One region of the Patulibacter brassicae genome, then DNA from elsewhere that is predicted to be linked to it. Evidence: riboswitches for the same ligand, from Rfam matches in the RefSeq annotation. Region 1 holds a riboswitch; the other holds the start of a gene.
The links. Region 1 has a riboswitch for ZMP and ZTP ahead of serC (phosphoserine transaminase). Riboswitches for the same ligand answer to the same signal wherever they lie in the genome.

Region 2: another riboswitch for ZMP and ZTP. It lies ahead of glyA (serine hydroxymethyltransferase); the one in region 1 lies ahead of serC (phosphoserine transaminase).

The regions. Positions count from the first base shown of each region.
Region 1 is NZ_JAXAVX010000001.1:361,913-365,592, forward strand. Features, by position in the region: gene serA (phosphoglycerate dehydrogenase) at 1-884, opposite strand, end outside; gene serC (phosphoserine transaminase) at 910-2,070, opposite strand; ZMP/ZTP riboswitch at 2,096-2,181, opposite strand; gene SK069_RS01760 (gamma-glutamyl-gamma-aminobutyrate hydrolase family protein) at 2,283-3,065, shown strand; gene SK069_RS01765 (circularly permuted type 2 ATP-grasp protein) at 3,177-3,680, shown strand, end outside.
Region 2 is NZ_JAXAVX010000002.1:512,255-515,934, forward strand. Features, by position in the region: gene SK069_RS07445 (L-threonylcarbamoyladenylate synthase) at 1-289, shown strand, start outside; gene rpiB (ribose 5-phosphate isomerase B) at 300-767, shown strand; gene SK069_RS07455 (hypothetical protein) at 777-1,778, shown strand; ZMP/ZTP riboswitch at 1,799-1,882, shown strand; gene glyA (serine hydroxymethyltransferase) at 1,912-3,198, shown strand; gene SK069_RS07465 (glycosyltransferase family 4 protein) at 3,308-3,680, shown strand, end outside.

The DNA.
Region 1 (3,680 bases):
CCGGCCCGGTCGTTGGCCTCGGCCGTCGAGGCACCGAGGTGCGGCGTGAGGATGACGTTCGCGTAGCCCTGGAGCGGGTGCTCGGTGACCGGCTCGGACGGGAAGACGTCGAGCGCGGCGCCGGCGACCTTGCCGCTGTCGAGCGCCGCCTGCAGGTCGGCCTCGTCGACGAGCCCGCCGCGAGCGACGTTCAGGATCCGCACGCCGTCCCGGCACTTCGCGAACGCCTCGGCGTTCAGCCAGCCGGCCGTCTCCGGCGTCTTCGGCAGGTGGATCGTGATGAAGTCCGCGACGGCGTAGATCGCGTCGGAGTCCTCGGCCTTCTCGACGCCGAGCTCCTTGTAGCGCTCCGCCGAGACGTACGGGTCGTACGCGATGACGTTCATCGACAGGCCCTTGGCGCGCTCGGCGACGAGCTGCCCGATCCGGCCGAAGCCGATGACCCCGAGCGTCTTGCCGTAGAGCTCCACGCCCGAGAGCTTCGAGCGCTCCCAGCGGCCGGCGTGCATCCCCTCGTTGGCCTGCGGGATGTTGCGAGCCAGCGCCATCATCAGCGCGACGGTGTGCTCGGCGGCCGTGACGACGTTGGACTGCGGCGCGTTGACGACGATGACGCCGCGCTTCGTCGCCGCCGGGATGTCGACGTTGTCGACGCCCACGCCGGCGCGGCCGATGACCTTGAGGTTCGTCGCCCGCTCGATGAGCTCGGGCGTGAAGCGCGTCGCCGAGCGGATGAGGACGCCGTCGTACTCCGGGAGCTTCGCCAGGAACGTCTCGTCGTCCCAGTCCAGGCCGAGGTCGACCTCGAACCCGGCGTCGCGCAGCGCCTCGATGCCGGACGGGCCGACCTTCTCCTTGACGAGGACCTTCGGGGTGGGGCTCATCTCTTCGTTCTCCGAGGCGGCGGGATCAGGCGGCGAGGCGCTCGACGACGAAGTCGATGGCACCGGTCAGCCGCTGGACGTCGGCGGGGTCGATCGCCGGGAAGCACGCGACCCGCAGCTGGTTGCGTCCGAGCTTGCGGTAGGGCTCCGTGTCGACGATGCCGTTGGCGCGCAGCGTCTTGGCGACGGCGTTGGCGTCGATCGACTCGTCGAAGTCGATCGTCGCCACGACCGCCGAGCGGTGCGCCGGCTCGACGACGTAGGGGGTCGCGAAGCTCGACGCCTCGGCCCACGAGTAGAGGTGCGTCGAGGACGCCGCGCTGCGGCCGGTCGCCCACTCCAGGCCGCCGTTCTCGTTGAACCAGTCCAGCTGCTCGGCCATGAGCAGCAGCGTCGCGAGCGCCGGCGTGTTGTAGGTCTGCTCCTTGCGGGAGTTGTCCAGCACGGTCTTCAGGTCGAAGAACGCCGGCACCCAGCGATCGCTCGCGGCGATCCGCTCGATCCGCTCGATCGCGGCCGGGCTGCAGACGCCGAACCAGATGCCGCCGTCGGAGGCGAAGCACTTCTGCGGCGCGAAGTAGTAGACGTCGCTCTGGGCCACGTCGACCGGCAGGCCGCCGGCGGCCGAGGTGGCGTCGATCATCACCAGCGCGTCCCCGACGCCGGCGGGGCGGGTCACGGGCACGGCGACGCCGGTCGAGGTCTCGTTGTGCGCCCAGCCGACGACGTCGACCTCGCTGGCGGCGAGCGCCTCGCTCACGGACTCGAGGCTCGGCGCGGTGCCGGGATCGGCCTCCACGACGATCGGGTCGTCGAGGAACGGCGCCTGCCGGGACGCCTTGGCGAACTTCGACGAGAACTCGCCGTAGACGAGGTTCAGCGCCCGGCGCTCGATGAGGCCGAACGTCGCGGCGTCCCAGAACGCCGTCGTGCCGCCGTTCGAGAGCAGGACCTCGTAGCCCTCGGGCAGCGAGAAGAGCTCCGCGATGCCCCGACGCACGCGCGCCACCGTGTCCTTCACCGGCGCCTGGCGGTGCGAGGTGCCGATGATCGGCGCGCCGTCGGGCGCCACGGCCGTCGTCAGCGCGTGGATCTGCTCGGGACGGACCTTGGACGGACCGCAGCCGAAGCGTCCGTCGGCGGGCTTGAGGTCGTCGGGCAGGGAGATGGCGGGCGATCCGGTCATGCTGCTCCTCGTGGTCGGAGTGGACGTCGGGTGCCCAGGCGCGCGGCGGATGAGGCCGTCGCTCCACGGTGGTCGGTTCCACCTGGTGCAGCGCCAGTCGCGACGGCGCGCCGGACTCTAGCGAAGGCGCGCGGGACGGCCCGACGCCGCCGCGCGGGTTCACCACGGTGACACAGGGCCACCGGTCCGCCGTCGTCGCTACGGTGAGGACCGTGCAGGGCGACCGACCCCCCGTCGTCGGCATCACGACCGCCGAGCTGTTCACGCCGGGGCAGACGATGGGCACCGCGGAGGCCGAGCCGACGCAGCGCAAGCTGTCCCTCGGGATGGACTACCCCAACGCGGTGCTCGCGGCCGGCGGCGTGCCCGTGGTGCTGCCGCCCGTCGCCGCGCCCGCCCCCGGCGTGATCGAGCGGCTCGACGCGCTCGTCGTCTCGGGAGGCCCCGATCTCGATCCCGCGCTCTACGGTGCCGAGCCGCATCCGCTGCTCGGTCCGGTGGAGCGGGAGGCCGATCCCCGTGAGCTCGCGCTCGTCCGGGAGGCGATCGACCGCGGGATGCCGGTGCTCGCGATCTGCCGCGGGATGCAGCTCCTGAACGTCGTCCGCGGCGGGACGCTCTGGCAGGACGTCCCCAGCGAGCTGGGGACCGAGCTCGTGCACCGGCAGGTCGCCCCCGGGTGGGAGGTCGCCCATCCGGTGTCGGTCGTGCCCGGCAGCCGCCTCGCCGAGCTCACCGGCACGACGGCCGCGTCCCCGGAGCTCTCGGTGAACTCCTTCCACCACCAGGCCGTCCGGGACCTCGGCACCGGCCTGCGGATCACCGCCCGCGCCCCCGACGGCGTCGTCGAGGCGCTCGAGGACCCGGATCACCCGTTCCTCGTGGGGGTGCAGTGGCACGCCGAGTCCCTCGCGAGCGGGAGCGCCGCCCAGGGAGCGCTGTTCCGGGGCCTGATCGCGGCCACGGGGCGCCGTCCCGTCGCCCTCGCCGCCTGACGCGGACGGCCTCCTGCCGCGCGGGGGCCGCCACGAGGGACAACCGCACCGTGGCTCGCGTTCGACGCCGGGCGCGCGTCGGGTCCCCGTGTCGCGCGTACGCTGCGGCGCGTGACCTCCGCCGCTCGCGCCCCGGTGCCGGAGCAGGGACCGCCCCGCCCGTGGGACGAGGCCGAGCGGGCCCGGGGACCGCGCCGCCGGGCGATCGACGAGGCGCTCGCGGCCGTCCGCCGGCGAGGCCCGGCCGCTGCGGCGGCCCTCGTCGCCGACGCCGTCGCGCGCTCGGGCGCCCGCTTCGGCGGATCCGACGCGCCGCCGTTCGTCGTCGACCCGGTGCCCCGGGTGCTCGACGGCGAGGAGTGGGCGGCGCTCGAGGCGGGCCTCGTCCAGCGGGTCCGCGCGCTCGACGCGTTCGTGGCCGACGCGCACGGGCCACGGGAGGCGGCCGCGGCGGGCGTCGTGCCGCCGGGGGTCGCCGAGGGCTCGGGCTTCCTCGAGCGGGACCTCCGGGACCTGGCGCCGACCGCGGCTCCCCGCATCGGGGTCGCCGGCCTCGACGTCGTCCGCGACGAGCACGGCGCGTTCCGCGTCCTCGAGGACAACTGCCGGACCCCG
Region 2 (3,680 bases), on a different contig from region 1:
CGGCCCCGTCGACGCCCCGCCGATCGCGCAGACGAGCGCGAACCGGGCGGGGGAGGCCGATCCCGTCCGGCTCGCCGACGTGCCGGCCGACGTCCGAGCGGGCTGCGCCGTCGTGCTCGACGGCGGGGCGCTCCCGGGGGTGGCGTCGACGATCGTCGACCTGCGCCCGCTCGCCGCGGGCGGTCGCTGGCGGATCGTCCGCGAGGGCGCGGTCCCGGCCGCCGCGATCGCGGCCCGCCTGGACGGCGCGACCCCGGGCGGAGCGGACACGGGCGCCGCCGGGCGGTAGCGTCCAGGCCATGCGGATCGTCGTCGGCTCGGACCACGCCGGGTTCGAGCTCAAGCAGCACGTGAAGTCGACCCTCGAGGCCGCCGGCCATGACGTCGTCGACGTCGGCACGACCTCGGCGGAGTCCACGGATTACCCGCCGTTCGCCGCGCAGGCGGCCCGAGCGGTCGCCGCCGGCGACGCGGAGCGCGGCGTCCTCGTCTGCGGATCCGGCAACGGCGTCACGATCACCGCGAACAAGATCGACGGGATCCGCGCCGTGAACGCGCACGACGCGGACGAGGCCACGATGGCCCGCCGCCACAACGGCATCAACGTCCTGGGCCTCTCGCAGGCGCGGGTCGCCGCCGACGACGCCGACGCGATCGTCGCGGCGTTCCTCGACACGGACTTCGACGGCGGGCGCCACGAGCGCCGGGTCGGCGAGATCGCCGACGTCGAGCGGGGCGGCGACGGCCGCCCGCCGGCGAGTGCCTGAGCGAGCGCCGTGCTGCCCGATCGCACGACGCTGCGCCGCGCCGCGGCCGCGATCGCCGCGACGCTGCTGTTGAGCCTCCTCTTCATCGGCTCCTACGTCGGCGCGCTGCACGACCCGCGCCCGACCGACGTCCCCGTCGCCGTGGCCGCGCAGGTCCCGGACGAGGTCGCCGCGGCGCTCGGGCGCGGTGGGGCGATCGAGGTCCGGCGCGTCGCCGACGCCGAGCAGGCGCGCCGCGCGATCGATCGCCGCGACGCCTACGGGGCGCTCGTGGCGGGCCGGCGCGGACTGGAGCTCGTCACCGCCCCGGCGGCCTCGGTCGCCGTCGCCCAGCTGCTGCGCGCCGAGCTGCCGCCGCAGCTGCGGCAGGCGGGCGCGACCGTCCGCACCACCGAGGTCCACGCGCTGCCCACGGGCGATCCGCGGGGGCTCGTCTCGTTCTACCTCGCGATCGGCCTCGTGCTCGCCGGGTACCTCGGGGCCGCGCTGCTGGGCCTCGCGCTCGGCACGGAGCTCGGGCTGCGGCAGACCGGGCGACGCCTGCTGGCGATCGGGGTGCTCGCGGTCCTCGGGGGCCTGCTCGGCACCGCGGTCGCGTCCGCGATCGGCGGGGGAGGGGCGTTCGGTCTCTGCGCCCTCGCCGGCGCGCTGACCGTCGCCGCCGTCGGCGCCGCGACCGTCGCCTTCCAGCGGCTGCTCGGCTTCGTGGGCACCGGGGTGTCGATCCTCCTCTTCGTCATCCTGGGCAACCCGGCCGCGGGTGGCGCGGCGCCACCGGAGCTCCTTCCCGAGCCGTGGCGCGCGGTCGGCCAGCTGCTGCCCAACGGCGCGGCGACGACGGCGATCCACGACGCCCGCTACTTCCCCGACGCGTCGCTCGCCGGTCCGCTGCTCGTGCTCGTCGCGTGGACCGCGGTGGCCGTGGCCGTCGCGCTGCTGCTGGGTCGCCGCGGACGGGCGCTGAGCCCGGAGCAGGAGCAGGCCGCGGCCGCCGCCGCGGCCGGGGTCTGAGCCGGGACGTTCGCTAGCATCGATCGGGTCGCGACTGGCGCCTGCAGGGTGGAACCGACCACCGGGGAGCGACACGAGCACCGCCGCGCGCCTGGGCACCCCGCCGCCACCCCGATCCACCGAGGAGACGCCCGTGTCCGACCTGCCCGCCGACTTCTTCAACGCCTCGCTCGCCGAGCTCGACCCCGAGGTCGCGGAGGCCGTCGGCGCCGAGCTGCGCCGCCAGCAGGACACGCTGGAGATGATCGCCTCGGAGAACTTCGTCCCGCGCGCGGTCCTCGAGTGCCAGGGCTCGGTGCTCACGAACAAGTACGCCGAGGGCTACCCGGGCAAGCGCTACTACGGCGGCTGCGAGCACGTCGACGTCATCGAGACGCTGGCGATCGAGCGCGCCAAGGCGCTCTTCGGCGCCGACCACGCGAACGTCCAGCCGCACGCCGGCGCGCAGGCCAACAACGCCGTCTACCACGCGCTCCTGCAGCCGGGCGACCGGATCATGGGGCTCTCGCTGGCTCACGGCGGGCACCTGAGCCACGGGATGAAGCTCAACGTCTCGGGACGGCTCTACGACATCGTCGCCTACGAGGTCGACCGCGAGACCTCCCGGATCGACATGGACGAGGTCGCCCGCCTCGCCCGCGAGACCCGCCCGAAGCTCATCGTCGCCGGCTGGTCGGCGTACCCGCGCCACCTCGACTTCCCGCGCTTCCGCGAGATCGCCGACGAGGTCGGCGCGCTGCTCTTCGTCGACATGGCGCACTTCGCGGGCCTCGTCGCCGCGGGGCTGCACCCGTCCCCGGTGCCCTACGCCGACGTCGTCTCCACGACGGTCCACAAGACCCTCGGCGGCCCGCGGTCGGGGATCATCCTCTGCCGCGAGGAGCACGCGAAGACGATCAACTCCGCGGTCTTCCCCGGCCAGCAGGGCGGCCCGCTGGAGCACGTCATCGCGGCGAAGGCCGTCGCGCTGAAGATCGCCGCCAGCGCCGAGTTCCGCGAGCGTCAGGAGCGGACCGTCGACGGCGCGCGCGCGATCGCCGACCAGCTCCTGCAGCGCTCGGACGCCGGCTTCGACGTCCTGACCGGCGGCACCGACGTCCACCTCGTGCTCGTCGACCTGCGCGAGACCGACCTCGACGGCCAGCAGGCCGAGGACCGCCTCCACGAGGTCGGGATCACGGTCAACCGCAACGCGGTCCCGTTCGACCCGCGTCCGCCGATGGTCACCTCCGGCCTGCGCGTCGGCACCCCGGCGCTCGCCACCCGCGGCCTCGGCGCCGAGGACTTCCGCGAGGTCGGCGACATCATCGCGACGGCGCTCACCGGCGATGCGACGGCCTTCGGCGCCGCGCAGGGCGACCTCGCCGAGCGCGTCCGCGCCATCGCGACGCGCTATCCGCTCTACGCCCAGCTCGGCTGAGCGCCCTGCGACGCGGCCGCCGGCCCGGCGCGGGCCGGCGCGGTCGCGCCGGGCGTCGGGCCCGCGGGCCGAAGGCCCTCCAGGGGAAGGGCCCTAAGCTGTCGCACCGATGACGTGGCGCGATCCGCTCGTGGCGCTGCTGGTCGGCTTCGCCGTCGCAGCGGCGCTGACGCCGCTGGTCGGGCGGCTCGCACGAGCCGTCGGCGCCGTCGACCGGCCGCGCGGACGCGGCGTCGCGGCCGGCGGCACGCCGCTGCTCGGCGGGCTGGCGATCGCGGCCGGCGTCGCGATCGGCATGCTCGTCGCGCTGCCGGACGCGTCGCGGATCAGCGAGGCGCAGATCGACAACCTCCACGCGCTGCTGCTCGGCGGCCTGGTGATCACCGTCGTCGGCGCGCTCGACGACCGCTTCGACCTCCACCCGCTGGCGAAGCTCGCCGGTCAGGTGCTCGCCGCGGCGATCCCGGTGTCGCAGGGCGTCG